Regions from separate parts of the Vogesella lacus genome, predicted to be linked through region 1. Evidence: predicted binding sites of a transcription regulator. Region 1 holds the regulator's gene; each other region holds the start of a gene.

The links. Region 1 encodes sigma-54, which starts transcription at its own class of promoters, with help from an activator protein. Its sites were predicted from a motif close to CTGGCACGCTTCATGCTT; they were not measured.
Region 2: ACZ9W6_RS07385 (pilin) is a predicted target of sigma-54. The motif match lies at 4,574-4,591, and genes of this name have one in related genera.
Region 3: ACZ9W6_RS16460 (dicarboxylate/amino acid:cation symporter) is a predicted target of sigma-54. The motif match lies at 7,287-7,304, and genes of this name have one in related genera.

Annotation. Positions count from the first base shown of each region.
Region 1 covers NZ_CEETQT010000007.1:90,391-100,438, forward strand. Annotated here, with positions in the region: gene ACZ9W6_RS10435 (sensor histidine kinase) at 1-196, opposite strand, end outside; gene ACZ9W6_RS10440 (DMT family transporter) at 226-1,125, opposite strand; gene ACZ9W6_RS10445 (NAD(P)H-hydrate dehydratase) at 1,145-2,596, opposite strand; gene ACZ9W6_RS10450 (flavin prenyltransferase UbiX) at 2,593-3,210, opposite strand; gene ACZ9W6_RS10455 (Gx transporter family protein) at 3,207-3,713, opposite strand; gene ACZ9W6_RS10460 (NusG domain II-containing protein) at 3,682-4,041, opposite strand; gene rapZ (RNase adapter RapZ) at 4,043-4,885, opposite strand; gene hprK (HPr(Ser) kinase/phosphatase) at 4,866-5,822, opposite strand; gene ptsN (PTS IIA-like nitrogen regulatory protein PtsN) at 5,815-6,279, opposite strand; gene hpf (ribosome hibernation-promoting factor, HPF/YfiA family) at 6,423-6,746, opposite strand; gene ACZ9W6_RS10485 (RNA polymerase factor sigma-54) at 6,800-8,236, opposite strand; gene lptB (LPS export ABC transporter ATP-binding protein) at 8,243-8,968, opposite strand; gene lptA (lipopolysaccharide transport periplasmic protein LptA) at 8,965-9,462, opposite strand; gene lptC (LPS export ABC transporter periplasmic protein LptC) at 9,452-10,012, opposite strand; gene ACZ9W6_RS10505 (KdsC family phosphatase) at 10,009-10,048, opposite strand, start outside.
Region 2 covers NZ_CEETQT010000004.1:338,519-348,566, reverse strand. Annotated here, with positions in the region: gene ACZ9W6_RS07400 (PglL family O-oligosaccharyltransferase) at 1-1,718, opposite strand, end outside; gene ACZ9W6_RS07395 (PglL family O-oligosaccharyltransferase) at 1,774-3,576, opposite strand; gene ACZ9W6_RS07390 (pilin) at 3,637-4,065, opposite strand; gene ACZ9W6_RS07385 (pilin) at 4,105-4,533, opposite strand; gene bioA (adenosylmethionine--8-amino-7-oxononanoate transaminase) at 4,731-6,083, shown strand; gene ACZ9W6_RS07375 (hypothetical protein) at 6,102-7,673, shown strand; gene proB (glutamate 5-kinase) at 7,715-8,833, shown strand; gene ACZ9W6_RS07365 (hypothetical protein) at 8,907-9,302, opposite strand; gene ruvB (Holliday junction branch migration DNA helicase RuvB) at 9,407-10,048, opposite strand, start outside.
Region 3 covers NZ_CEETQT010000014.1:43,249-53,296, forward strand. Annotated here, with positions in the region: gene ACZ9W6_RS16430 (glycosyltransferase family 4 protein) at 1-881, shown strand, start outside; gene ACZ9W6_RS16435 (acyltransferase family protein) at 912-1,949, shown strand; gene ACZ9W6_RS16440 (alpha/beta fold hydrolase) at 2,529-3,305, shown strand; gene ACZ9W6_RS16445 (DegT/DnrJ/EryC1/StrS family aminotransferase) at 3,375-4,538, shown strand; gene ACZ9W6_RS16450 (sugar transferase) at 4,538-5,203, shown strand; gene ACZ9W6_RS16455 (polysaccharide biosynthesis protein) at 5,236-7,116, shown strand; gene ACZ9W6_RS16460 (dicarboxylate/amino acid:cation symporter) at 7,390-8,709, shown strand; gene ACZ9W6_RS16465 (LysR family transcriptional regulator) at 8,795-9,700, shown strand; gene ACZ9W6_RS16470 (substrate-binding periplasmic protein) at 9,703-10,048, opposite strand, start outside.

The DNA.
Region 1 (10,048 bases):
TGAACTGGTCATCAAGTTGCCACACACCATGTGGGAGGGAAAGTGCCAGGCGCTCCTGCAGGCCTTGCTTGATGGACAGATAGTCGCGTTCCTCAGCCTGGCTAGCAGCTTGATAGGACAGGTACCCGATCGCAATCATCACGATACACAGCACAGAAACAATCCAGATAGCCAGCCTAGTTTTTATGCTTCGCATTTTTACTCACGTAGTACGTAAGGACTAATTCATCTTAGAGCAAGCCGCAAGCGGCTGACCGGGATTTTTTGCAGTATCAGTCCACCGAGAATCAAGGCAAGTCCAATGAGTGTGGACGGGAATATCTGCTCGCCAAGCAGGGTGGAAATAAAAAACAGGGAAAGTAATGGTGAAAGGAAAATAAGATTGGCAATCTTGGCCGTGCTGTCAGTCAGTTTCATTGCACTCAGCCACAATACAAATGTAATGCCCATTTCAAAAAAGCCGATATACGCGGCACCGGCCAGTCCCTGCCATGCCGGTAAGTGCAATTCATTATTTATCAGGCAGTAAATGAATGAAAAGATCATCGACATCAGGAAATTCAAACCAAGGCCGATGACAGGTGGTCTGTCATCCTTGGTATTGAGCAGCCAGTATATTGCCCACAGTAATGTTGATAGTAGCGCCCAGATGACACCTTCAATATTGGCAAAATCCAGACTGAAAGGATTGCCGCGCGTTGCGATGAACAGAACACCCAGATAGCAAAAACAGGCAGCCAGCGCATCCTGTAACTTCAACTTCTGCTTGAGGATAGGGACTGCCAGCAAAGTCATGGTCAGCGCCCAGGTATAATTGAGCGCCTGAGCCTCTTGGGCGGGAAGCAGATCGTATGCCTGGAATAAGATAAGGTAGTAAACGAATGGATTGATTGCTCCAAGAATAAGTGAGCGCTTCCAGTTATTTCTTATTGCGGTAAAAAATTGCTTGATGTCACCCTGAATGGTAATAATACCGACGATGCAAATCAGGGAAAACAGGCTGGAATAAAAAACCAGCTGAGCCGGGCTTAGGTGATTCAGTGTGATTTTGAAGGCGGTTGCAACGGTTGACCATGCAATGACTGCCGACAGGCCAAATGCGTATGCTTTTCTTTGTTGATTCAAGATTTTTTCCGTAACAATATTATTGTGCCAACTGCTGTTTGATCAAACTGATGGTGATACTGGCCGTCATGCCGACAAGTCCCGGATTTTCAATGGCATACAGATCGGCACTGTTGGCATGCAAATAACTGGCATGACATGCCGCGGCCCATGCATCGACATTCTGTGCCAGCAAGGAGCAGATGAGTCCGGTCAGGACATCTCCTTGCCCGGCATTGGCCAAGGCGGCATTGCCGGCATTGATGATGGCGTATGCGCCAGAGGGCGCGCACACGATGCTGCCGGCACCTTTCAGCACGACAATTGCCGAGTATTTCTCGGCGATTTTTCTGGCCGATTTGATACGGTTTCTTTGTATCGTTGGCGTATCGGTTTGCAGCAGCCTGGCGGCTTCGGCCGGGTGTGGCGTCAGGATGGCTGCTGTTTTGCGTTGTTGCAGACTTTGCTGCCACAGCGGATTTTGTGCCAGCAAATTGAGTGCATCTGCATCCAGAACCAAGCCGCCCTGATGTTGCATGACAGAGTACATGGCGCCAATAGCGTGTTCATCGCAGCCAAGTCCCGGTCCGATGCCGATAACGTCATTGTCAAAAGTATCGCCAGGGGTAAAAGCGGAGATCATCAGCTCAGGGCATGAAGGGTCAAAGATCAGACGCTCGTCCAGTGTGTGTGCCATGACTTTGCCAGAACCCGCGTGCAGCGCAGATCTTGCGGCCAACATGGCGGCACCAACCATGCCGTGGTTACCACCGATAATGTGTACCGTGCCATAGCTGCCTTTATGGCTATTGCGTTGACGCGGGGGGAGGGGCGATATGGATGCGATGAGACACCCTTCAGGCTCGGGGTAAAACCTCTCGGGGCAGGTCATATCAAGCAGGTGGATTTTGCCGCAGTTATCCGGGCCATCGGCAGTGAACAGACCTGGCTTGTGGGCAAGCAGAGCCAAAGTATGATCGGCCCTCAGGCATTGGGTCGGGCAGTCGCCGGTCCATGCATTGAGCCCGCTTGGCACATCAATGGCTATTCTTGTCCAATCTCTTTCATTGAGCTGCTGGATGATGCTCGTCCACGGTGCTGCCAGCGGGCGATGCAGCCCCGCACCAAACAGGCCATCGAGCAGAATGTCAGCCTCGGGCGCGACTGGCTCATGGTTGATACTGCCGCCGATCTGCTGGAAAGTTTGGGCGGCTTGCAGACAGGCAGGGGAGTTGGCTGGCACAGGTTGCCATGCGATGACTTTCGTTCCGCCTTGTTGCAGTAGGCGGGCTGCCACGAGGGCGTCGGCGCCATTATTCCCCGGGCCAACAGCAATCAGTAATGACTGATCGGGTCGAAGTATCTTTTGCTGTAACCAGGCCGCAATGGCGGATCCGGCTTTTTCTATCAGTTGCAAACCGGCCTGCTCGGCCTGTTGTTCCAGCGCTTTGAGTGGCGCGGGGCCGATCAGCATATCGGGCTGCCAGCTCATGTCGACTCCCCCCAGCGCGGGTGCAAGTCATGGTCGATAGCCAGCTGATCCATGATGCGGCCAACGATGAAGTCAATCATGTCCTGGATGGTTTGCGGATGGGTATAAAAAGCAGGGTTGGGCGGCAGGATGCAGACGCCCAGCCGGGCAAGCTTCAGCATGTTTTCCAGATGAATGGCTGAAAACGGCGCTTCGCGTGGCACCAGCACCAGCTTTCTGGCTTCCTTGATCATCACATCGGCAGCGCGCTCGATCAGATTGTCGCTGCTGCCGTTGGCGATTGCGGCCAACGTTCCCATGCTGCACGGGCAGACTACCATGGCATCGGCTGGATTTGAGCCTGATGCTGGCGGGGCGAACCACGCTTCCCGGCCAAATACGGCAATCTTGTCCGGTTCGGCATTGAAGTTGCTGATCAGCCATTGCTGGAATTCTTGTGGCTGCGAGGGCAGGCTGAGATTCATCTCCTGCTTGGCCACGACCTGTGCAGCCTGCGAATACATGACCCAGACGCGCTTGCCGGCCTTCAGCAGGCATTCAATCAGCCTGAGGCCATAAGGCAAGCCGGAGGCGCCGGTTAGCGCGACAGTAATGGTATTGACGGGTCGATTCATTTTTTCAGTAGCCTGTTGACTATCAGTCCATTGACCAGCCCCGAAAGGATGGCGGCAATTGCCATCGGCAGGGCGAGACCAAGAATATTATCGTTCGGGATAAATATTAGCCGTACCAGCAGTAGCTGCGCCAGCAGATGCGCCTGGGCAGCAATCAGACTATGGCTGACTGCACTGAAGTAAGGAGCAGGCAGGCGCAGGCTCAAGCCCAGACTTAACAGGCTGCTGATGGCACCGGCAGTGGCCAGCCAGAATCCTGGCGTAAACAGCGTACCCAGCAGCAGGGCGCTGGCCAATACGCGCAAGATGCTCACCCAGACCGCGGCACGCCAGCCATGCTGGTAGGCGGTTATCAGGACGATGATATTGGCGAAACCGGGTTTGATGCCGGGAATAGGGCTTGGAATGGCGGCATCAAGTAGGCTTAGCGAGATGGCCAGTGCGGCAAGATTGGCGATCTGCAGGTCTTGCTTAGTAGGCGAGAGAGTCTTCTGCTGTGGCATTGCCGATAAGTCTGAGTGAGATGCGGCTCGGCATGCAGATGGCTAATGCGCCAGCGGCGGAGAGCCAGCCTTGCTTGACGCAGTATTGATACTTGCCTGGGGATTGCGCAATGCGTACGCGGCCTTTACTGATCTGGATAACGGTATCGCCGGCGTCACTGTGCAGTCGTAGCGTTTTATCCAATCGCAGCGGGTATTGGCCGGTGATCCGGCCGTCTTGCGTGATTTCTACATAACTTGCACTGCTGTTGTCGGCTAGCTTTGCCTGCAGCAGCCAAAGGCTGGCCGCAAGCAAAACCAGTATCAGCATGTCGCCGATGCGCAGCACATTATTTGCCTTGCAGCTGCCTGTGGCGGATCAGGACTTGCTGGTTGTCGAAGGCTTCGGCCAGACGTTCTGCCAGATAGACAGAGCGATGTTGGCCGCCAGTACAGCCGATGGCAATCGTGACATAGCTGCGATTGTCGCTGCGGAAACGGGGCAGCCATTTTTGCAGATATTTCATCACGTCAGATTGCATCTCGCTGACCAGCTTTTCTTGAGCGAAGAAGTCCATGACGTCTTGATCGAGGCCGGTTTGCGGCCTGAGTTTTTCTTCGTAATAAGGGTTGGGCAGGCAGCGCGCGTCAAATACGAAGTCGGCATCAAGCGGAATGCCATGCTTGAAACCGAATGACTCGAATACAAGGGTCAGGCAGTCGGAGGCATCGGCATCTACAAGCAATTTGACCCAACTCCTTAGTGTGTTGGCTGACAGATTGGTGGTGTCGATACGATGGCCGAGCTCACGCAGATGTTCGAGCATTTCCCGTTCGAGATTGATGCACTCTTCTACGGTCAGACCGCTGCCAGACAGCGGATGTCTTCTTCTGGTTTCGGAGAAACGTTTGACCAGTGTGTTGTCGCTGGCTTCGAGAAAAATCAGGCGAGTATCAATGCCCTTGCTGCGCAGTGCCTGCATGGCACTGGGCAAGGCGGCGAGTGTCGCAGCAGAACGGGTGTCTACACTGATTGCCAGTTTGGGTTGTAGCTGATCATCGTGCAGGCTGACGACGTCTTCCAGCAACACGGCCGGCAGATTATCAACACAGAAAAAATCATTGTCTTCAAGCAGGCGCAGGGCAACCGATTTACCCGAACCGGAAAGGCCACTAATCAGAATCAGTTGCATGCTCTTGCTCACGTAACAAACTGGTATGTCTATCGATAAACTCTCTGGTGCTGTCGATACCGCGTAGCTGCAGGATGTAATTGCGCACAGCGGCTTCAACCAGTACAGCCAGGTTACGGCCGGCGGCAACGGGCAGGATGACCTTGCGCACCTTCACGCCCAGAATATCCTGAGTCTCGGACTGGATATTCAGCCGGTCGAGGGTTTGCATTGCCTGATCATTGGCTTTCATCAGGTGAATGATGAGTTTCAGCACCTTTTTCGGGCGAACGGCTGTCTCGCCAAAAATGGTGCGGATATTCAGAATGCCGAGGCCACGTACTTCAAGAAAATCACGCAGTAGGGCAGGGCAACGACCTTCCAGCGTTTCCGGGCCAATCCGGTACAGTTCGACCGCATCATCGGCCACCATGCCATGGCCGCGTGAAATCAGTTCCAGCGCCAGTTCACTCTTGCCCATGGCGGAGTCACCCATGATCAGCACGCCGACCTCGAGTACATCAAGGAATACGCCATGCATGACGGTTGAAACTGCCAGCGCTCGGGCCAGATAGATGCGCAGGACATCCATCAGATAGGGACTTTCCAGCGGGGTGCTCATCAGTGGCACGCCGTGGGTATGGCAGTAATCACGCAGCAGGTTGGGCACGTTTTGGGCATTGGCGACAATGACAACGGCCATGCTGCGGTGAAACAGCTGGTCAAGCGCGGTTCTGGCGGCAGCCTGTTCCAGCTTGTTCAGGTACTCCACCTCGGCAAGACCCAGCACCTGTACCCGGTTGGGGTGAATGAAGTTCAGATGTCCCACCAGTGCTTGGGTGGGTCTTTGTTCATCATTCGAAATAAGGTTATCGGCACCCGAACGACCGGCGATCCAGCTCAGATTGAGCTTGTGCTGATTTTCCTGATAGAGGCGGCGTACGCTGATATTAGGCATGGTCACTCTGGCCGCAGATCAGTTCATAAAGTTGTTCTGCATTACTTTCCGGGCTGTTCATTTGCTCGCGCAGGCTTCTGCTGGAGAAGCGCTGGGCGAGTTCGGAAAGTGCCTGCAGGTGAATATCTGTCGCCTGGTCCGGCACCAGTAGCACAAACAGCAGGCTGACCGGCTTGTTATCCGGGGCGTCAAAGGCGATAGGAGTGCTCAAACGGATGAAAACACCGGTGGCTTCTTTCAGGCCCTTGATGCGGCCATGAGGTATGGCGACACCTTGACCAAGTCCGGTCGAGCCCAGTTTTTCGCGGGAGAACAGGCTGTCAAAAACATCACTGCGGGCAATGCCCTGTGAGTTTTCAATCAGGATGCCGACTTGTTCAAACAACCGTTTCTTGCTGGATACATCCAGCCCGACCATGACATTTTCTGGAGAAAGGATTTTGCTAATGAGGCTCATCTTGCGTGGTGCCAGTAAAGAACGTTGGCCATTCTACGCTTTCCGGCAAGATTTCAATAGCCGATCAGGACGTAAGCGTGGTGGATTGTTTCAAACAAAAAGAACGGATAAGAAATCTTATCCGTTCTTGTCTTTGCAGGGTATCAGAGGGCTGCCTGATCCTGAATGATAGGGCTGACGCGGTGGTCAACCTGTTTTTCCTTGAACTTCAGAACCTGACGATCAAGCTTGTCTGCCAAGGCATCGATGGCAGCATACATATCGGCATCCGTCGCTTCGGCGTGGATGTCTTTACCCGCCAAATGCACGTTTACTTCGGCTTTCTGTACCAGTTTGTCGACAGACAATGTCACGTTGACACCGATAACATTATCTACATGCCTGGTAATCCGCTCCAGCTTGCTTTCTACATATTCACGCAGTGCTGGGGTAACTTCGAGGTGGAGACCGGTAATCTTGAGGTTCATACCCTTTACTCCTTCTTAAAGTGTCGCGAACGAAGTGTCGCGACTCAAGAAAATCAAAGTGACTTGCGTTGGCTGACCGGTGGTATCTGCATCGCTTCCCGGTACTTGGCAACCGTTCTTCTGGCTACCTGTATGCCCTTGGCGACGAGATGGTCTGCAATCGCACCGTCTGACAACGGCTTTTTATTATCTTCATGATCGATGAGTTGCTTGATGATGGCCTTGATGGCTGTCGCCGAACACTCACCGCCACTATCGGTATCAACAGAGCTGCCGAAAAAGTACTTCAGCTCAAACAGGCCTCTGCTGCACAAAAGATATTTTTGCGTGGTTACCCTGGAAATGGTTGATTCATGGAGTCCAAGCTCATCTGCGACATCCCGCAGAATCATCGGGCGCATGGCTACTTCGCCCAGCTCGAAGAACTCTTGTTGTCTTTCGACTATAGATTCCGCCACTTTCAGGATGGTGTCAAATCGTTGCTGAATGTTTTTGATCAGCCACCGTGCCTCTTGAAGTTGACCACCCAGATCGTGGCTGGTTCCTTTCTGTTGTAGCAGAGAGGCATACATCTGGTTGACACGAAGTTTGGGCAGGTTGGCCTGGTTTAGCCGGGCAACCCATCTGCGGCCAACCTTGATCACCCGGATATCCGGTGCAACGTAGTGGGTTTCACCGTGGTCAAAGCCACTGCTCGGGCGCGGGCGCAGGCTGGTGATCAAGCCGTGAGCGGCTTTCAGTGTCGGATCGTCAATGCTCAAGGCCCGCTTCAACTTGATGAAGTCACGGTTGCCCAGCAAGTCAAAATGCTGGCTGACAATGCTTGCGGCCAACTCGCGCGCGGGGTGCTTGTCATGGGGGGCATTGTCGAGCTGTAACAGCAGGAATTCCTGCAGATTAAGACTGGCAAAGCCGACGGGCTCCAGTTGGGTCAGCAGGCGACGCAGGCAGGACAACTCTTCCAGCTCGACATCCAGCTCAAGCGGCAGCTCGGCGAGTATCTCGTCCAGAGGGCTGGAGAGGTAGCCATCATCATCGAGCTCGTCGATCAGCAGGGCAATCAGGGCGCGGTCACGCTGGCTTAGTTGTAGTTCGCCGGTCTGGCTTAACAGGTGCTCGCGCAGCGAGGGCTTTTTCGGGGCGCTGAGGATGGGGTCAAACTCGTCATCATCATCGTGATTGCTGCTACTGCGGCTGCCCCAGTCAGCAGGCTCGTCAAATGCACTGCTGTTATCACTATCTTGTGAGGCGTTTTCTTGCGGGGTTTCCGGAGCTGTTTCGGCCGGTTGGTTGCGCTCTGGCCATTCGCTTGGCGGCACCAGCTTTTCTTCGCTTTCTTCCTGGCGTTCCAGCAAGGGGTTTTCCAGCAGATAGCGCTCCAGCTCGGAGCCCAGTTCGAGTGTGGACATCTGCAAAAGCTTGATGGACTGTTGCAGCTGCGGCGTCAGCGTCAGCTGTTGACTGGTCTTGAGCTGGAGGGTCTGTTTCATGCTTGTTTACAGATGGAAGTGTTCGCCCAGGTAGACACGTCTTACCTGTTCATTTTCAACGAGTTCGCCCGGCAGGCCGGAGGCCAGTACGCCGCCTTCCGAGATGATGTAGGCGCGGTCGCAGATGCGCAGGGTTTCGCGCACGTTATGGTCGGTAATCAGCACGCCGATGCCGCGTGATTTCAGAAACTGGATAATCTTCTGGATATCGATCACGGCAATCGGGTCAACGCCGGCAAATGGCTCGTCCAGCAGGATGAAGCGCGGTCGGGTGGCCAGTACCCGGGCGATTTCCACGCGGCGGCGCTCACCGCCAGACAGTGCCATGGCGTTGCTTTCACGCAGATGGCCGATGTTGAGATCGTCCAGCAGCAATACCAGCTCGTTTTCCAGCTCTTCACCGCGCAGGCCGGTGATCTCGAGCACGGCCTTGATGTTTTCTTCTACGGTGAGTTTGCGGAAAATCGATGCTTCTTGCGGCAGATAACCCAGCCCCATGCGCGCGCGCTGATGAATCGGCAGGTGGGTGATCTCCTGCTTGTCGAGTTCGATACGGCCGTCATCGGCAGCGATCAGGCCAACGACCATGTAAAAGCTGGTGGTTTTGCCGGCGCCATTCGGACCCAGCAGGCCGATCACTTCGCCACTGCTGATGTCCAGCGACACATTCTTTACGACGGTGCGCTTTTTGAAGGTCTTTTTCAGCTGGCGGATGGAAAGCGTGCTGCTCATGGCTTGCTCTTGGGTTGCAGGATCACGGTGACGCGGCCGGTGCTGCCGTTGGCGCTGCCATTGACTTCATAGTTCTCGGTCGCGGTGTTGTAGACAATGCGGCTGCCGCTGACCGAGTCCATGCCACGCTTGATACGCGCATTGCCGGTCAGAATGGCAAGGTCGCTGCCATTGTCGTATTGCACGCTGTTGGCCGAGCCTTCAACGAATTCGTTGCTGCCATCAATCTTCTGGCGGAACTTGACCGGGCCGCCACTGGCTTGCAGCTGCTGCTGGCCCTTGTTATCGCGTACCACAATGACTTTGTCGGCCTGAATCAGCAGAGTGCCTTGTTTGACATCGACATTGCCCTCCCAGACTGTGGTGCCTTTTTTCTGGTCAAGCGTGCCTTTGTCGGCGCTGATTTCGATCGGTTTGTCACGATCGGCCTTGTCGGCATGAGCCGGAACGGCAAGGCAGCTGATCAGTAACAGGGCTGGCAGGCTATGGCGCATAGAAGATCCTAACATTGGACAGAAATTCCAGAGTCTGGCTGTCCTGGCGATAAATGAAACCGGTGGCATTGAGCCTGGAGTTTTGCTGGGTCAATAGCAGCGGTGCCTGATTGCGTACTTCATGCTTGTTGCCATCCAGCTGCATGCTGGAGGTCTGCAGTACGATCGGCGTTTTGCCCGGCTGCTCCTGCTCCCAGCGGACATTGTCTTTCAGCTCGGCCAGCTTTTCCTGACGGTGGTAAGTCGCCGTCGAGGCGTTTACCGAGAAGTCGGCCTTGCCGTTCTGATAACGGGTCAGCAGTGGCTCTTGCACAAAGACCAGCGGATTGCGGGGCAGTTGCCACAGCGATTTGGCGTACAGGCGCTCTTGCAGCATGCCATGCTCGTCATACTGGCGCGCCTGCAGATTGCTGATGGTGTATTCCGGCTCGTTCAGATTCAGGTCTGGCCGGGCGAAGGGCTGCTGCGTCGTAACGATGTGCAGGTATAAGGCCAGCAGCGCCATGCCTAGCGTCAGTCCGAGCGGAAAGAGTCGTGCAGCGCGATTCATGCCAGATAGCTGTTCATCAGTGCGTCAAAGGTGCCC
Region 2 (10,048 bases), on a different contig from region 1:
TGCCGGAAATGCTCAACCTGCAATTGCAGACTCGCCCAGGCCGGCTCGCTGGTAGCCAGAGCACGACTGAAGAATTGTGCGTAAGTCGGAAACGAGGCCAGTGCCATCTGCATGGTCAAGGCGGCTTCGCGTTGCTTGCCCTCTAGTGCCAGAAACTGCGCTTCCTTACGCAAGACATCCGGATACGGCCGCATTCGGACCATCTGCGCAATCCACTGTCGCTGCTCAGGCGGCGTTTGTGCCGATGGCCTCACCACATCATCCAGCATTGCCATTGCATGAAAGGCAAACAAAGGCTCCTTGCCGGCGATCTCCAGCAAGGCCTGCTGCTCTTCGGGCTGGCTCGGCTGATACAAGTCCTGAAGATTAACGTAACGGATACTGCCGTAGACCGACAGAAACAGCATCAATACGGCAACACCTTGCAGCAAGCGCGGGCAAGAGACCTCAACGCTCGGATTACCCGGCGCCAGCGCCAGAGCGATTGTCAGTACCGCAGGAAAATACAGATACCACAGCGGGTATTCCAGCATGCTGTGTGTCAGCGAGATCCCCAAAAGCAGCAAGGCGAGCTGATGATGAGGCTTGGCTTGCTTACCAAAGAATGGCAGCAATACCCAGAGCAAGCCCAGAGCAAACACGGCAAAGCCGATAGCCCCCATTTCAGCCAGCAAATTCAGCGGCAGGTTGTGCGAATTGGTAAACAGCCCGCTATTGACACCACTATCGGCAAAAATCGGCATCAACTGCAAACGCACACTCTCGGCGGCAAACTGCGACCAGCCAATGCCGAACAGCGGCGCGTGGACAAAACTCAACCACGCCTTATGCCACTCCGCCAGTCTTCTTGCCCCCATTCCATCAGAGTTGGCCGCAAGACGCTGGATACCGCTTGCCCCATGCGTGCCGCCGTCGGCAAACAACCACTGCCATAGCGGCTGGGCAAACTGCATGGCGAACAAGGCCAAAGCCGCCAGAGTCAGCCATAATAATGCCTGTCGTGTCGTATTTTCTCTGAATCGCCAGTGCCAGATCGCTGACACCCCCAAGATGATCACGATATAAAGCAGGGCCGTGCGCGAGCCTGCAATCGCCACAGAAAAGCCCAGCCATAACAGTAGAGCAATCGCCATCACGCGTCCGAGTCGGCCGATTGCTGCCAACCATGCCACGGCAACCATGCCCCAGCTCAGATAATGTGCGTATTGGTTACGTTGCCCGATATGGCCAAAGATATTACTGGTCGGATGCGCGCTGTCATAAAAGAGTAGCCCGCCCAAAGACTGGACCAGGCCACTCCACTGGATGATGCCGATCAGCGATTGCAACAGCGCACCGATAACCAGCCCCCAACAGAGATAGACAAGTAGTAATTCTTCGCCGATTTCCTCTCGCAGGCTGGCCAACGCGATGGCCAGCATTGCCAAAGCCAGAAAGGACAGTGCCACCGCGTAATTCATGCCCGGGAACATGATGGCCACCAGTTGCGGCTGCAGCGCCCAAACCAGCGCGAGCAGCACCAGCCAGATCGCCACTCTGGGAATCCCGAGTATTCTGGCAGGCGACAGAATCGCTCCCAGCGCAGCCAGAATCACAACGGAAATCTCGCCCCACCATTGCGGCAGGGGCAAATAGTGAAAGCGGGACAAAAACGGTAAAAACGAGATGGCCAGCAACAATCCGGCTGACAATCTCAAGCGTGAACTTCGCTCAAACATGATCAGGACCAGCTACAGAAAACGCGAGCATACCTGAATGCCCCGAGCTTGACTCTCATGGCAAGGGTCGATCCAGATAACTGCTGGCGACACTGGCCACAGCTGCCTTGTCGCCCTTCTCTTTGGACAGTTTTACAGCCGAAAATACCAGCTGTTTCAATGGCTGAATCTCGTGCTCCCGATATTGCGACAGTACCAGCAACATGGTTGGCAAACTTGCCGGATAAGCAGAGATTGCCATCGTCATCGCATCTTTCGCACCAGCCGGATCTGCGGCCAATGCTCGCAAAATCGCCAGATTGGTCAGCAGGGAGGGATATGGGCGGTATCTGACCATTTGTTCGTAATGATGCAGCTTGATGGCGACATCGCTGGCGGTAGGCACCAGATAGTTACTCAACGCAAGCTCGGCCTCGAAAACAAAGAAGGGGTTGCGCGCAACGGAGAAAATTCTGTCGACACTCTCCGCATTGACCTTAGCGTCGGGACCCGGCGCCTGGCTATCCAGAATCGTCCGGTAAGCCGGGTAGGCTGTCAGCAAATACCCTGCGGCCAAGATCACCAACAGCAACTGCCCCCACCAGCGCATGCGATAGCGTATTTCCAGCGCAATGACCTCTCTGGGACTGAGTGCCAGTACAAAAAAGAAAACAACCAGAAACGGCAGATACCACAAGGGATATTCAAACAGCGAGTGGATCAATAACACCACTGCCAGCATCAGCAGGAAAACATTCTCCGGGCTGTGATTACGTGGCAGCAGATATGGCCACAGACAATAAGCCACTGCAGCTGCGGCAAACAAGGTTGCCGGCCAACCTGTCTCTGCAAGCAGCTGGAAGAACAGATTATGACTATGGGTAAAAAGACTACTCTCAGGCACCTTGGCAAAGCCACCAAATGCTTCAAGCCATGTTGAATAATAAGCCCACTCACCAAAACCAACTCCAAACCATGGAAAGTGCTGTGCCAAGAGCCAGGCTTTTTGCCACTCGACCTGCCTACGCTCACCAAAACCTTCCCCAGCGAGCCGCGCCAAGCCGGAACCCAATGCTCTGCCAGTAAGGGCATCTGCGATGACAGGCCCTAAATACTGCATCAGCAGTGTCAGAGCTGCCCAAACGGCAAGCCGGATCGCCAGTGCGCGACTTTGCAATTTCAAAAAAAACACAACCGAAAAACAAAAGAATGCCATTGCATAGGCGATGGGCAATCGGCCACCACTCCAGGCAATGACAGTAGCAAGCACCAACATGATCGCCAGCGCCAAGGCACCGGTTAGGACTTTACGCTGCCACAGGTAAACGGCAGCCAACCCTGACCAGGTAAGAACATGAGCCAGCTGATTACGCTGCGAGATGTTGCCGATGATGTCGTGATTTACTGTAAACATCAGCCAGCCTCTGGCCAGCTCGGCCAGCTGCAGCAACTGCAGCAGAGCAATGACAGATTGCAACAAGCCACTAGCCAGGACTGCCCAGGCCAAAGCCCCGACAATCCGCTCTCTTGATAGCGTTTGCTGCAAAGACGCAAAGATACCTGCAGCAAAGATGGCCATCAGAATTGCTGCCATTTCCGACATCGGCAACAGTCCGGAATGCAGCGCGCTGTAAGGCAGAAAAACCAGCAACCACCAGCTGATTGCCAAGACAAGAAACGGAGGCAGATGCCAAGGCTCATTACGGCACAAAGAGTTACGCCCAAACAAACCGCAAGCACCGGCCAGCACTATCATCAATATCGCTGTCGCATTGCTCCCCCAATCCGGCATTGGGGCATAGCGCATCACATTCAGAAAAGGCAATACACTGATAGATACCAGTGCAGCAAGTAGTAGATGATCAGTTTTGATTTTCATGAATACACAAAACAGAAATGGGGTGCCAAGGCACCCCATTTATTAACTTAAAGCACGATATTAGCTGCGGCAGCTAGCAGGCAGCCATTTTGCCTGCAAGATAGTACCGGACGCAGCGCAAGCCCAAGTGATGGAGCCGGAAGACGCGCTCGGAGTAATTGTCAATTCAGCATTGGACGCCACCTTAGCGTTGTAAGTAACAGTAATGACACCAGAGGTACCCACAGCAACAGAAACAACCGCATTACCTTTGATATCGGTAGCCGAAGCCATACCAGCTGAGGCATTGGTGGTCGGCATAGCACCATTAGCCGAATAGTATTCAGTAACCGCTGTCTTGGCAGAGCCAGCCAGCTGCAGACCTTCAGAAACGTGCGCACGCTTGGTGTAATCCTGATAAGCAGGAATTGCAATAGCCGCCAAGATACCGATGATCGCCACAACGATCATCAGCTCGATCAGGGTAAAACCTTGTTGTACTTTCTTCATGGTGAAAATCTCCTAAGAAAACTAAAAAACAGCCTCAAATCAATCACGACAATTGCTTGGCATCAGACGATCGATGCCGGCATCACCATGACACTTCCAAACGAATGCCCCAGAAACATTTTCCAGGGGCTCAAGCCACATATGCGCACCACTGGATACTTTCTGATTTAGCTCAACCTGTATCAGTACAATGCTGCCTGATGCAACCAGATCCAGCCGGGTAATGGCTTGTCCCCAGTAATCCGTGGCTGAAGCGATCCCGGCAGAAGCATTACTGCCAGGCCAGCTTCCCATGCTTGCACGATACTCCTCGACCGAAGCACGCACGCCAGAAGCGATACTCAAAGCCTCAGTCAAATATGCTCTGCGAGTATAATCCTGATAAGCCGGAATGGCTATGGCAGCAAGAATGCCCACAATTGCTACCACAATCATCAGTTCTAAAAGCGTAAAACCTCGCTGCATCATGCTGCCCCATAATCCAGCGAAGCTGCTGGCGAAAAAACATCAGCAAAACCCGTACCAGTTTAATGCAAAGCAAGACTATGCCAACCTGGCGCAGAACCGTATTCTCCAGTCCCGAGCATTCATCACGTAACAACTGACAACGCATGACAACTTCAGTCATGATTGTGCCGAAAATTGTCAGTTACGAAAGCCCAACCATGTCCCTTAACCACGAATGGCTAGCCCGCAGCAAGCAATCCGTCTGGCACCCCTGTACCCAGATGAAACGCCATGAAACGCTGCCTATCATCCCCATCGCCAAGGGCGATGGTATCTGGCTGGAGGACTTTGATGGCAATCGCTATATCGATGCAGTCAGCTCCTGGTGGGTCAACCTGTTTGGCCACAACCAGCCCAGGATCAAGGCGGCATTGCACGATCAGCTGGAACAGCTTGAGCACGTGATTCTGGCAGGCTTTACGCACCAGCCAGTGATTGAATTATCCGAAAGGTTGGCCGCACTCAGCGGCCTTAGTCACGCCTTTTATGGTTCGGATGGCGCGAGTGCCACTGAAATTGCCCTGAAAATGAGTTTTCATTACTGGAAAAATCAGGGACAAACCGCCAAGCAACGCTTCATCTCGCTGGAAAACAGCTACCACGGGGAAACCATGGGTGCGCTGGCCGTCACCGATGTACCGATTTTCTCGTCGACCTATGCGCCGCTGTTAAAAGAAAACATCCGGGTGAGCACACCTGACTGGCGCCAGGCAGGCAGTGGTGTAAGCCCGATCGAACATGCCCATCATTGTGCCGACCAGCTGGCCACTCTGCTGGCAAATGAAGGTAGCACAATTGCCGCCATCATCCTCGAGCCATTGGTGCAGGGCGCAGCCGGCATGGCGATGTATGACCCGGTTTATCTGCAACGCGTACGCCAGCTGTGCGATCAATACGCCATTCACCTGATTGCCGACGAGATTGCAGTAGGCTTTGGCCGCACCGGCACGATGTTTGCCTACCAGCAGGCAGATATCCGCCCTGACTTTCTGTGCCTGTCCAAAGGCATTACCGGTGGTTATCTGCCTCTGTCCTGCGTCCTGAGCACTGACCAAATCTATGATGCGTTCTATCACGATGAAATCAGCCGTGGTTTTCTGCACTCGCACAGTTATACCGGTAACGCCCTGGCTTGTCGGGCAGCACTGGCCGTGCTCGACATTTTCGAGCAGGACAACATACTCGAACGCAACAAAGAGACAGCAAGCTGCTTCAGCAATATTCTGGCGCCCATCGCCGCACATGGTTCGGTACAAAACTTCCGGCACTGTGGCATGATATGGGCATTCGAGGTCGTCAGCGATCGGGCCGATTTCAGTGTTGCCAGCTTCCAGCTGGCACTACAGCAAGGCTGTCTGCTGCGCCCTATCGGCAATACGGTTTACATCATGCCGCCCTATATCATTGAACAGTCTCATATGCTGCAAATCCGGGATACCTGCCTGCTGATACTCGAACAGCTGGGTAGCACAACCGGGACTGACAGCAAGGCAGACACTGTGCTGCCCTGAGTCCAATCTGGAATCGCCATGCGAAGCCTGAACCTGCCAAAAGCCAATGACGATGCCGCCTTGGCGATGAGTGACCCGGACGAGCTGGCCAGATGGCTGGCCATGCTGCCCTTTGCCCAGCCGCAATACTGCGCCCAGTTACTGACTGAGCAAGTCGAACAGCTATTGCAATGCCAGCTTGAGCTGTCACGACGGATTCAGCTTCGAACGCACTTTCTGCAGACCATCGAGAAAATCCTGCCGGCACTACGGCAAGAGCAGCGCCATTACCTGCTGGTGCAGCCATCCCGCTCCTGGAAGTGTGCGGAAACCGCACAAAGCCTGTGGTGGTCATTGCATCGTCTCGACAAGCTGATTGTGGTCGAACGCTACGCCAGCAACTGGCTGCTGGCACGCTATCGCAGCAAGATTTCTTTGTTGACTGATGCGATGCACAGCGCACGGACGCTGGCTTTCCACAGCGCCAGCGACTATCTGCCACTGCCACAGGGCTACTGGCATGATCTTTATCAGCTATGGCAACTGGCATGCGAAGAGTCACCAGAGGAAGAGCGCGAATGCCGCTTGCAGGACGGGCCTGCCGTGCTGTTCCGCCAGATTGTCCTGCTGGGCATGACGGCCAGCAACCGCTTTGCCCAGGCCGAGCAGGAGCAGCTGCAAGCCATGATCCGCAAGTATGCGCCGCTGCTGGCCCTGCATCCGGCTGACGATAATCAGCAGGCTGCCTTCCTGTTTCATCCGGAACTCGACGCCCCGCCACGCTTTGTCAGCGGCAAGCGGCCCGCACTCGAAAGCCATAACTTCTGGTGGCATGCCGACACCAACGCCATCCTGCCCTTGCTGCACGAACGCATCGCCGTGCTGACCCGCATGCACTTTGCCCAGAAAAGTCATGACACGGCCGACGAACGTTTGCTGACCAAGAATCTGCTGCAGCAATGGAAAAGCCCGCAGACCCGACGCAGTACCCGCTATCAGAAACATGAGGAAATACAGCTGGTCAGCCAGATACAAGCCTGCTGGTTTGCGGCCAACCTTGATAACTGGCAACCGCCCTCCTGGGACAACACTGGGGACGATAGCGAAAACACATCAACAGCCCCTGCACCACCTCCGCCGCCAGCGCACTACAGCATGGTCAACCTCAGCAGCCAGGGCATGCAGCTGCGCGGCATGCACAGCCAGCACAATATCCGCTGCGGCGAACTGGTGATGCTGCGTACCGGCGAACAATCGTGGCAGCCCGGCCTGATCCGCTGGATCAACAACATCCACCACGGCACCCTGCTCGAATTCGGTGTCGAGTTCATTGCCCAGCGCGCCAATGCCGCGATGACCATTCCGGTCATTACCTTTTTGCAAGACCGGCCGCAAATGGCCTTGCTGCTGCCAGCCATCGATGTGCTGGATCAGCCCAGCCTGTTGCTGCTGCCCGGGCGGCAATTCGAAGACCTGAAAGAGTTCCGGGTATTCAGCAGCAAAGGCGAACAGCGCCTGCGTCTGACCCGTCTGTTCCAGCAAAGCAGCTTTTATCAGCTGTGCGAATTTCGCTACGAGAGCCAGCCTGCCGCACCGCACCATCCGCAATAGTTCGGTTACACTGCCTGTTTTGCCATTCTCGGGAAATCAGCATGCAATCGGTCATTCATAGTGCGACTCGCGTCGTCATCAAGGTCGGCTCCAGCCTCGTCACCAATGATGGCAAAGGCCTGGATATGGCCGCACTGGCACGCTGGGCCAGCGAGATTGCCGATCTGAAACGCCGTGGCAAGGAAGTAGTGCTGGTTTCCAGCGGTGCGATTGCCGAAGGCTGTCAGCGCCTGGGCTGGGCCAAACGCCCGAAGGCAGTACACGAGCTGCAAGCCGCCGCCGCGGTAGGCCAGATGGGGCTGTGCCAGGCTTACGAAAGCGCCTTCCGCGAACATGGCCTGAAAACCGCCCAAGTCTTGCTGACCCACGAAGACCTGTCCGACCGCCTGCGTTACCTCAATGCCCGCACCACGCTGTCTACCCTGCTGGCGCTGAATGTCGTGCCCATCATCAATGAAAACGACACGGTAGTGACCGACGAAATCCGCTTCGGCGATAACGACACGCTGGGCGCACTGGTAACCAATCTGATCGAAGCCGATGCGCTGGTGATCCTCACCGACCAGAAAGGCCTGTATACCGCCGACCCGCGCAAAAAGCCGGATGCCGAATTCGTGCACGAAGCGCGTGCCGGCACGCCCGAGCTGGAACAAATGGCCGGTGGTGCCGGCTCCAGCGTCGGTACTGGCGGCATGTACACCAAGATCATCGCCGCCAAGCGCGCCGCACGCAGCGGTGCCGATACGGTCATCGCCTGCGGTCGCGAAGCCGATGTGCTGTCGCGTCTGGCCGATGGCGAAGCCATCGGCACCCAGCTGATTGCCGCCACCAGCCGCCTGGCCGCCCGCAAACAGTGGCTGGCCGATCATCTGCAGCTATCCGGCAAGCTGGTGCTGGATGATGGCGCGGCACTGGCCGTACGTGAAAAAGGCACCAGCCTGTTGCCTATCGGCGTGCTGGCGGTGGAAGGTTCTTTCCTGCGCGGCGATGCCGTAGTGTGCTGCGACCAGCAAGGTGCAGAAGTCGCGCGCGGCCTCGTCAACTACAGCTCGGAAGAGGCTCGCCTCATCATGCGCAAGGCCACCCGCGATATCGAGGGCGTACTCGGCTATCTGGTCGAGCCCGAGCTGATTCACCGCGACAATATGGTCACCCTGTAAACAAGGTTGGCCGCAATGAAAAAAGCCCGGAATCTCCGGGCTTTTTTCATTGCGGCCAACCTTTGCTCAGGGATCAGGACTGATCCGGCTTGTCGTGGCGCGACTCGATGGCACGCACGATCACATAAGCCACCATGGTGCACAGGAAAAACAGCAGCATTACCCAGGCGATCTGCGACAGCGTATCAATGGCCGTGCGGTAAATCTGCACCGTCCAGCGCACACCGGTCATCTCTACCGCATTCTCGCGGCCATTCGGGATGAACTTTTCCAGATCCCAGATGCGCACACCGCCGGACACGCCGACCACCACAATGGCGAAGCTCATATACTTGCGCCAGGCCTCACCCAGCTCGGGGCCGACAATGCGTGCCAGAATGGTCTTCATCGCCCCATCAAAGAAGCGCACCACCAGCACCGAAGTCACCAGTGCCACCCCCAGCGTTACTGCCAACATGGCATAGAACATTACCTATCCTCACAATTTGCCGACTTGTTCCAGCCGCGCATTGTACGTCGAAGTCAGCGCTTTGCCTCAGCTTCACACCTGCCGGCCGTGGCAAGCCCGCCACATCAATCCTTCTGTGGCAAACCAAAATGCTGGTAAGCCAGCGCCGTCGCCATGCGGCCGCGTGGCGTGCGCTGCAGATAACCCTGCTGGATCAGATACGGCTCGATCACGTCTTCGATGGTATCGGTCGACTCGCCAATCGCCGCCGCCACATTGTCCAGCCCGACCGGGCCGCCACCGAATTTTTCCAGCACTGCCGACAACAGCTTGCGGTCCATCACGTCGAGGCCAGCCGGATCGACATCCAGCATCTGCAAGGCGGCATCGGCGATATCCGCCGTCACCACGCCATCAGCTCTGACCTCGGCATAGTCGCGCACCCGGCGCAGCAGGCGGTTGGCAATCCGCGGCGTGCCGCGGCTACGCCGGGCGACTTCGAAGGCACCGTTGCCGGACAGCTGTACATTCAGCAGACCCGCCGAGCGGCTGACAATCTTGGTCAACTCTTCGGCGTTGTAAAACTCCAGTCGCGCCACGATGCCGAAACGGTCACGCAGCGGATTGGTCAGCATGCCGGCACGGGTGGTGGCACCAACCAGGGTAAACGGTGGCAGATCGATCTTCACCGAGCGCGCCGCCGGGCCTTCGCCGATCATGATGTCGATCTGGTAGTCCTCCAGCGCTGGGTAAAGGATTTCCTCAAC
Region 3 (10,048 bases), on a different contig from region 1:
CGTCCTTCATCGCCGGTAAGACCGGAGCCAAACTGGTGTACGAAGTGCATGATCTGTGGCCGCTGACGCCGGTCGAAGTCGGCGGCATGTCGGCCAAGCACCCGTTTATCCGCCTGCTGCAATGGGCCGAGGACTTTGGCTACAGCAAGGCCGATACCGTGGTGTCGATGCTGCCTTGCGCCAAGGACTACATGATGGCGCACGGCATGGCTGCCGAAAAATACGTGGTGATCCCGAACGGCGTGGATGTGGCCGAATGGCAGGGCGACAAGCTGCCGCTGCCGGATACTCACCGCGAAACCTTGGCGGCACTGAAAGCACAAAAGCGTTTCATCCTCGGCTATGCCGGTGGACATGGCCTGGCTAATGCGCTGGACTTCCTGCTATCTGCAGCCAAGCTTGTCCAGCAAAATGCCGGGCTGGCCGACAAGCTGCAGGTGGTGCTGGTGGGCGATGGCCCGGACAAGGCGGCGCTGCAGTCGCAGGCGGCCGAGCTTGGCCTCGCCAACGTCAGCTTCCTGCCATCCATTGCCAAGCGTGCGGTGCCGGCTTTTCTGGCCGAGTGCGACGCGTTGTATATCGGCTGGCGCAAGCTGCCTATCTACCGTTTCGGCATCAACCCGAACAAGATGTTCGATTACATGATGGCGGGCAAGCCGGTGGTGCATTCGGTGGAAGCGGGCAACGATATGGTGGCCGATGCGGCTTGCGGCATCAGTGTCGGCGCGGAAGACCCGGCGGCGATTGCCGACGCGATTGCCCGCATGATGGCGCTGACGCCAAACGAGCGCGGCCGCATGGGCGCGGCGGGCAAGGCTTATGTTTTGGCCAAGCACGATTACCGCGTGCTGGCGAAACGCTTTTTGCAGGGCCTGCGTTAAGCAGGCTGCGGCCAACCTTGAGTGCCAGACATGAGCCAAGCCCACATCCGTTTTGATTTTGCCGATGGCCTGCGCGGCGTGGCCATGCTGGCGGTGGTGATCTTTCATTTCACCCAGACCTTCTGGCAGCGGCGCGACCGCATCGCCGAAGTCATGCAGCTGCCGGCGATTGGCGGCTACGAGGGCGAGTCCTTCGTGTTGCCATTCAATCTGGGCGCGGTGGGCGTGGGGCTGTTCTTGCTGATTTCCGGCCTGCTGATTCCGCTATCGCTCACCCGCATGGGCGCGCTGCGCTTTGCCGTATCGCGCATCTTCCGTATCTACCCGACGTATCTGGCGGGTCTGGCGGTGACGGTGGCGGCGTTATGGTTGGCCGCGCAACTGCCCGGTGGCGCATTTGCGGTGAGCACGCGCGATGTGATCGGCCACGCCAGCATTGCGTTTCAGGATTGGCTGGGCGGCAAAAATATTGACCCGGTGATGTGGACGCTGAAAGTCGAGCTGTGGTTTTACGCCATGCTGGGCACCGCCTTTGCGCTGAGCGGCCGCCGCATCAAATGGGCGATCTGGCTGCTGCTGCCGCTGATTATCTGGCTGTGCCGCTTTGCGCCGGTCAACAGTTTCCAGACCATTGTCTGTTACTTCCCGCTGATGTTTGCCGGCTGCTGGCTGTATTTCCGTCACACCGCTCAGGCTGGCCGTGTCGAAACGGCGCTGGTGTTCAGCCTGATGCTGGGCCTGTTCGTGTGGCTGACCGGCTGGAACAGTGTCGAGCTGTACTCCAGCTACGGCCTTGGTGTGGCGCTGTTTTTGCTGGGCGCACGTTGGCCGCAGCTGGTGGCGCTGCCGCTGTTTAGCCGCGTCGCCAGTGTCAGCTATGCCTGGTATGTGTGCCACTCGGTGGCCGGTTACGCCATCCTGTTTGCACTGGCACAATACGGCCTGCCGTGGTGGCTGATGGTGGCGGTGGCCATCGTGGTGACGTGGTTTGTCGCGCTGGCGATCAACCGTTTTGTCGAGTTGCCGACGCAGCAGATCGGCAAGCGGCTGGCGGATAAGTTGAAGTGATGCGGTCAAGGTTGGCGTGGCTTGATGGTTGTGATGTGACAGGTAGCTTGGGCTGAATGGAATGAAGCCCAACGTTCACAGCGTTATTTGAATGTGGGCATGGTGCGCGGTAAAGGTTGGCCGCATCGTTGCCGATCGCGTAGCCCGGATAAGCCGCAGGCGCATCCGGGGTTTTGTTTGATGTGCCGCTTTCCGCGCGGCGGCGGCTCACTTTCTTTTGCTTCGCCAAAAGAAAGTAAGCAAAGAAAAGGCGACCCGAAGCCGCGAGAATTCCCGGCCAAGCCCGCCCGCAGCAAGGCGCCGCCAAACTCGCTGCGCTCGGACAAACGGCGGCTTTTTCCCTTGCTGCGAACGGTTTGTCCGGCTCGCGTCTGACGGGGCGGGGCGCGTTGTTGATGTTGCGGCCAGCGTTGGCGTGGCTTGATGGTGGTGATGAGACGGGGGTAGGTTGGGCTGAATGAAATGAAGCCCAACGTTCACCGGGTTATTTGAGTATGTGAATGGTGCGCGGTAAACGTTGGGCGCGCAGGCTTAGCCCAACCTACGGGCTACGGGCTACGTGGCTGGTAAAGAGAGACCATGAAAGAATTTCAACTGACAGGCAGTGGCGTAAAGCTGCGTTTTCATGACTTTGCTGGTGATAAGCCGGCCATCGTGTTCATACATGGCCTGGGTTGTGCCGGATCGCTGGTTTATCCAGCAGTAGCAATGCAGCCGGTCTTGCAGGGTTACCGCCGCATCGTTATTGATCTGCCGGGCTTTGGTTATAGCGATCATGCCGATCTCGCGAGTTACACCCTGGCTAATCAGGTCGATGCCTTGTACCGCTTGCTCACCTCGCTGGATATTCAACAATTGCATTTGTTCGGCCATAGCATGGGCGGCGCTATTGCGGTGATGCTGGCCGCAAGGCTGCAAGACAAGATATTGAGCCTGACGCTGGCAGAGGCCAATCTGGATGTGGGTGGCGGATTTTTCAGCAAGCGCATTGCCGCACAGACAGTGGATGACTATGTGTCTACAGGGCATGCCGAGATGATTCGTGCCGCTACGGATGCCGGTGCGCCTAGTTGGGCAGCCAGCATGCGCGTTGCAGATCCGTTGGCGGTTTACGCTGGTGCCTGTGATCTGGTGGCAGGAAGTACACCAAGCTGGCGCGAGCAGTTGTCCGGCTTTGGCTTTCCGCGCAGCTTCCTGTTCGGCGAGTACTCCTTGCCGGATGAAGACGTGAGGATATTGCCGCAGCACGGCATTCGCATCGGTGTGGTCAAGGCCGCCGGTCATAATATGGCGATCAATAACCCGATCGGATTGGCCGACGAAATTGCGGCGGCGGTTGCCGTCGTATCAGGATAAAGGCCAAGGTTGGCCGCAATCAGACGTGACCGGTAGCGTGTGCTGCTGGTCGAAATGGAAAAAAGTGAAATGACCCAACAAAAATTCCTCCCCTTCGCCCTGCCTGACATCGGCGAAGAAGAAATCAATGAAGTCGTCGATGCGCTGCGTTCCGGCTGGGTGACGACCGGCCCGAAGACCAAGCAATTCGAAGCCGATTTTGCCGCGTTTATCGGTGATGGCGTCGAGGCGATTGCGGTGAATTCCGCCACATCCGGCCTGCATTTGGCGCTGGAGGCGCTTGGCATCGGTGCGGGTGACGAGGTGATTGTGCCGAGTTACACCTTTACCGCCACCGCCGAGGTGGTGCGTTATCTGGGTGCGCATCCGGTGGTGGTCGATGTCGATGCGGTGACTTTCAACATCCGTCCCGAGGCGATTCGCGCCGCGATTACGCCGAAGACCAAGGCCATCATGCCCGTGCATTTTGCCGGCCTCGCTTGCGAGATGGACGAGATCATCGCCATTGCGCGTGAGCATGGTTTGAAGATTGTCGAAGACGCCGCCCACGCGATGCCGACTTACTACAAGGGCAAGCTGATCGGTACGCTGGATACCGACGTGACGGTGTTCAGCTTCTACGCCAACAAGACCATGACCACCGGCGAGGGCGGCATGGTGGTGTCGAAGAACAAGGACATCATCGCGCGCTGCAAGATCATGCGCCTGCACGGCATCAGCCGCGATGCGTTTGACCGCTACACCTCGAAGACGCCAGCCTGGTTTTACGAAGTGGTCGCGCCGGGCTTCAAGTACAACATGCCGGACACCGCGGCGGCGATGGGCATTCACCAGTTGAAAAAGATCAATGCCTTCCTGCAAAAGCGCGAAACCTTGGCCGCACGCTTTGATGCGGAGCTGGCCGATTTGCCGCTGATCTTGCCGGCGCGTCCGGTGCACGAGGGCAGCAACCACGCCTGGCATCTGTATCCGGTACGGCTGAAGCCGGAAGCCGGTATCAGCCGTGATGATTTCATCGTGGCGATGGCAGAGCGCGGCATTGGCTGCTCGGTGCATTTCATTCCGCTGCATCGCCAGCCGGTGTGGCGCGACGGTTATGAACTCAAGCGCGAGGACTTTCCGGTGTCGGATGCGGCGTTCGAGGCCGAAGTCACGCTGCCGCTGTACACACGCATGAGCGACGATGACCAGAGCCGCGTGATTGCGGCGGTGCGCGAGATTCTGGGCAAGTGATGGATCAGCAAGATAACAAGCAAGTCCCCGACACGCTGCGGCCAACCTTGGCTGTGACTCACGGCTCGCCGCTGCTCAAGCGATTATTCGACCTTGCGGCGGTGCTGGCCGGCCTGTGGCTGATCTGGCCGCTGCTGCTGGCGATTGCGCTGTGGATCAAGCTGGATTCGCCGGGGCCGGTGTTTTTCCGCCAGGTGCGGGTTGGCCGTGGCGGGCAGCTGTTCCGCATTCACAAGTTCCGCACCATGAAGATGAATGCCGAAGCCGCAGGCCAGCTGACCGTGGGCGCAGACAGCCGCGTCACGCGGGCAGGGCGCATCTTGCGCAAGACCAAGCTGGACGAATTGCCGCAGCTGCTGGATGTGCTGTTTGGCGATATGAGCCTGGTCGGCCCGCGCCCCGAGGTGCCGAAATATGTCGCGCACTATCCGGATGCTGTGCGCGAGATCGTGCTGTCGGTACGCCCCGGTATTACCGACTGGGCGTCGATCCGCATGATCGACGAGAACGAGATTCTCGGCCGTGCGGCCAACCCTGAAGAGATGTATATCCGGACAATCTTGCCGCAGAAACTGGATTATTACGTGCAATATGCGCGCAGTTATTCGCTGCTGGGGGATGTGCAGATCATTCTGGCGACGCTGCTCAAGATCGTGTCGCGCTGAATATTGATTTCGTGGCCATATTAAGGTTTCACATGCTGGAAAAACTGCTTTCCTTCTCCCGCCATCACAAGATGGCTTTGCTGATGCTGCTCGATGCGCTGCTGCTGCCGCTGGCGATGTGGTGCGCGGTATTCCTGCGCCTCGGTGGCAGCTGGGATGCCAAGCTCGATCCTTACTGGTGGATCTTCGTGATTCCGGCGCTGTGGGTGATTCCGCTGTTCATCAAGCTGGGTCTGTATCGCGCGGTGCTGAAGTTTCTCGATGACCGCATCGTCTACACCGTGTTCACCGGCGTGAGCCTGGCCACGCTGGTGTTGATGGCGATCTTGCTGATGGCCGGCATCAATGCTTTCCCGCGCACCTCCATCGTGATTTTCTGGGTGTTCGCGATGGCCTATATCGGCGGCAGCCGCTTCTTGTTGCGTGGCCTCGTGCGCCGGATCGACGCGATAGATGCGCCGCGCCGGCCGGTGATCATCTACGGTGCGGGGCAGGCGGGTTTGCAGCTGATGGCGGCCTTGCAGGCGGGGCGCGACTACCGGCCGATGGCTTTTGTCGATGATAACCCGCAGCTGTGGGGCCGCACCTTCCGCGGGCTGATGGTGCACGACCCGGCCACCTTGGCCGCACTGGTGGAAGACACCGAGGCCGAGGTGATTCTGCTGGCGATGCCGTCGGTGGCAGCCGGTCGCCAACGGCAGATTCTGGAGCAGCTGGAGCCTTTGCACATCGCCATCCAGCGCCTGCCGGGCATGGCTGATCTGGTATCGGGCGAGGTGCGGGTGGACGAGCTGCGTCAGGTGGAGATCGACGATCTGCTCGGGCGCGATCCGGTACCGCCGCAAGAGGCGCTGCTTGCGGCCAACATCAAGGGCAAGGTGGTGATGGTGACCGGTGCGGGTGGCTCGATCGGCTCCGAGCTGTGTCGCCAGATCGTGCGCCAACGCCCGAGCCGCATCGTGTTGTTCGAGCTGACCGAGTTTGCGCTGTATGCGATTGACCAGGAACTGGCCAAGCTCGCGCCCGGCGTGCCGCGGGTGCCGCTCTTGGGCAGCGTGGCCGATTTGCCGCGGCTGACGGCCATCATGCAAACCTTTGCCGTCGAGACCGTGTACCACGCGGCGGCTTACAAGCATGTGCCGCTGGTGGAGCACAATCCGGTGGCCGGCATTCTCAACAATGCCTTTGGCACCGACACTTGCGCCCGTGCGGCGGAGGCTGCCGGTGTGGCGACTTTCGTGCTGATTTCGACTGACAAGGCGGTGCGGCCAACCAATGTGATGGGCGCGACCAAGCGGCTGGCCGAGCTGACCTTGCAGGCACGGCATGCGGCCGGCAGTCACACCCGTTTCGTGATGGTGCGTTTTGGCAATGTGCTGGGCAGCTCTGGCTCGGTGGTGCCGCTGTTCCGCCAGCAGATTGCCAGCGGCGGGCCGGTGACGCTCACCCACACCGACATCACCCGTTACTTCATGACTATTCCCGAGGCGGCGCAGCTGGTGATCCAGGCCGGCGCGATGGGCGAGGGCGGCGATGTGTTTGTGCTGGATATGGGCGAGCCGGTGAAGATCATCGATCTGGCACGACGCATGATTCACCTATCCGGCCTGACCGTGCGCGATGCGGCCAACCCGCTGGGGGATATCGAGATTCGCTGCACCGGCCTGCGCCCCGGCGAAAAGCTGTATGAGGAGCTGCTGATCGGCGACAACGTGTTGCCGACCAATCACCCGCGCATCATGCGGGCGCAGGAGTATCACCTGCCACAGCCCACGCTGGCCGCGCATCTGGCCGAGCTGCGCAGTGCCTGTGATGCGCTGGATGCGCCGCGTGCTTTCAGCGAGCTGCAGGCCGTGGTGCACGAGTTTCAGGCGGCCGAGGCAACGGCGGACTGGCTGGTGCAGGCGCGCTGAATTATCGGGCTGTATAGCGAAAAGCGTCCGGATTTCCGGACGCTTTTTTCATGGCTGCACGGATTGCCGATCAGTGGCGATGTTGGCCGCAGGCGGCCGGGCAGGTCATGCTTTTGGCAAGTGTCTGTATTGACAGTGGTTTCTGCATTGTTGATATGTGAATTTGTATATTGGCACGGCTTTTGCTAATTTATTGCCCCTCGCAAGCGGCAAAGACCGCACGAGCCCGACTACAAAGGAGGATTTCACCGTGCAATACAGGGAAACCTCTCTATGAAAATAAATAAACTGACCGCGATGATCCTGCTGGCCATGCTGCTGGGTGTCATTGTCGGATTTGGCTACCGTGAGATGGCGAGCGGCCCCGAGGCAATCAAGACGTTTGCCGATCAGCTCTCCATCCTGACTGATATCTTCCTGCGCCTGATCAAGATGATCATCGCGCCGCTGGTGTTCGCCACCCTGGTGGTGGGCATTGCCCGCATGGGCGACTCGGCCACTGTTGGCCGCGTCGGCATGAAGGCGATGGCGTGGTTCCTGACCGCCTCGCTGGTGTCGCTGCTGCTGGGCCTGGTCATGGTCAACATGCTGCAGCCGGGCGTGGGCCTGGGCCTGCCGATTCCGGAGGTGACCGCCAGCTCGGGCATCGAGAAGGGCGCGCTGACGCTGAAGGACTTCATCAGCCACCTGATTCCGAAGAGCATTTTCGAAGCCATGGCCAAGAACGAGATTCTGGCCATCGTGGTGTTCTCGCTGTTCTTCGGTAGTGCCGCTGCCGCGATTGGCGACAAGGCCAAGGGCCTGATCGACGCGATGGACGCCGTGGCGCACATCATGCTGAAAGTCACCGGCTATGTGATGAACTTTGCTCCGTTTGCCGTGTTTGCCGCGATTGCCGGCATGGTGGCGAAAGAGGGTCTGGGCATTCTGTCGACCTACGGCAGCTTCATGGCGCAGTTCTATCTGTCGCTGGGCCTGTTGTGGATTGCGCTCTTGGCGATGGGTTCGCTGTTCCTCGGCCGTCGCGTGCTCGAGCTGTTGGCCGCGATTCGCGAGCCGGCGCTGTTGGCTTTCTCGACCGCGAGTTCCGAAGCCGCCTATCCGAAGACACTGGACCGCCTGAAGCGTTTCGGTTGTAACGACCGTATCGCCAGCTTCGTGCTGCCTATGGGTTATTCGTTCAATCTGGATGGCTCGATGATGTATTGCACCTTCGCGACCATCTTCATTGCCCAGGCTTACGGCATCGACCTGACGCTGTCGCAGGAAATCACCATGCTGCTGATCCTGATGGTGACCTCCAAGGGCATGGCCGGTGTACCGCGTGCTTCGCTGGTGGTGATTGCCGCGACGCTGGCGCAGTTCAATATTCCGGAAGCCGGCCTGCTGCTGTTGCTGGGCGTGGATCACTTCCTGGATATGGGCCGCTCGGCAACCAATGTACTGGGCAATGCGATTGCCTCTTGCGTGGTAGCCAAGAGCGAGAAGCAACTGGGTGCTGCCCAGCCGCAGCTGGACGAGGACGACGATATCGATCCCGAGCCACGCCGCGAAGACGTGCCGCACGGCATTGCGGTCAGCCAGCAGGCTTGATCGACAGAGCAAAACCGCCCCTTACCGGGCGGTTTTTTCTTGTGGCTTGCGTTAGCATGCGCCATCAAACTTGCCGGGGGCTGTGATGGATACGCGTTGGCTGGAAGACTTTCTGGTATTGGCCGAAACCGGCAGTTTTACCCGTTCGGCCGAGCTGCGGCATCTGACGCAGCCGGCGTTCTCGCGCCGTATCAAGGCATTGGAGACTTGGCTGGGAGCGGATCTGATCGACCGTACCACCTGGCCGACGCGGCTGACGCCGGCTGGCGAGATGCTGCGCGACAAGGCCAGATTGCTGGTGGGCGAGTTGTCGGCCACCCGCAACCAGTTGCGCGGCCTGCAAGCCGGCAAGGAGCAGCTGACACTGGCCATGCCGCATACCCTGTCTTTCGGTTTCGTGCCCGGCTGGCTGGCGCGCGAGCAGCCGGCGCTGGCCGGCATCAGCTGGCAGCTGCTGACCCATAATGTGCACGATGCCGTGCTGGCGCTGACCGAAGGCCAGGCCGATCTGCTGCTGTGTTACCACCATCCGCGCCATCCGGTCGAGCTGCCACCAGGCCGTTATGCCGGCCTCTTGCTGGGTGAGGAGGTGTTCCGCCCCTATAGCGTGGTGGACGGGGGCCGGCCGCGCTGGTGTCTGCCGGGCGATGCCGCCGCGCCTTTGCCCTTTATTGCCTATGGGGCCAATGCCTATCTGCGCCGCATGGTCGAGCTGATCCTGCAGCGGGCACCGGCAGCCTGTGCGCTGCAGGAGTGTTTCGAAACCGATATGGCCGAGGTGCAAAAGGCGCTGGTACTGGAAGGGCATGGACTCGCGTTTCTGCCGCAGAGTACCGTGCAGCGCGAGCTGGCCAGCGGCCAGTTGCTGGCGGCCGGCGGCGAGGAGTGGTCCTTGGCTATGGAGATCCGGCTGTATCGCGATCTGCGTCACGAGCAGGCCTTGCTCGATGACTGGTGGCGCAGTCTGGCGACGCGTTATCCGGCGATCTGAACTCAGTTGGGCAGCTTGGCGGTTGTATCCAACTGATAGGTCTGTTGCAGTGCCTGCCAGCGGCCATTGGCCTTGAGCTTGTCGAGACAGCGGCGCAGCTGCTCGATAAAACGCGGGTCGCTGTTCTTGCTGGCCACCAGCCACAGGGGCTGGCTGAGTTCGGCAATGCGGAAGGCCGGCTCGAAGGCGGCCAGCGGGATGTCCTGCTCTTTCATGCGCAGGCGATAGCTGATGGAGGGCTGGGCCAGGAGGTCGATGCGGCCCAGTTGCAGCTTGCGAAAGTTGAGGTCGTTCTGCGCGACGAGGTCCAGCGTATTGTTGTCGCCGCTGCTGCCGACGCCGCGCTGT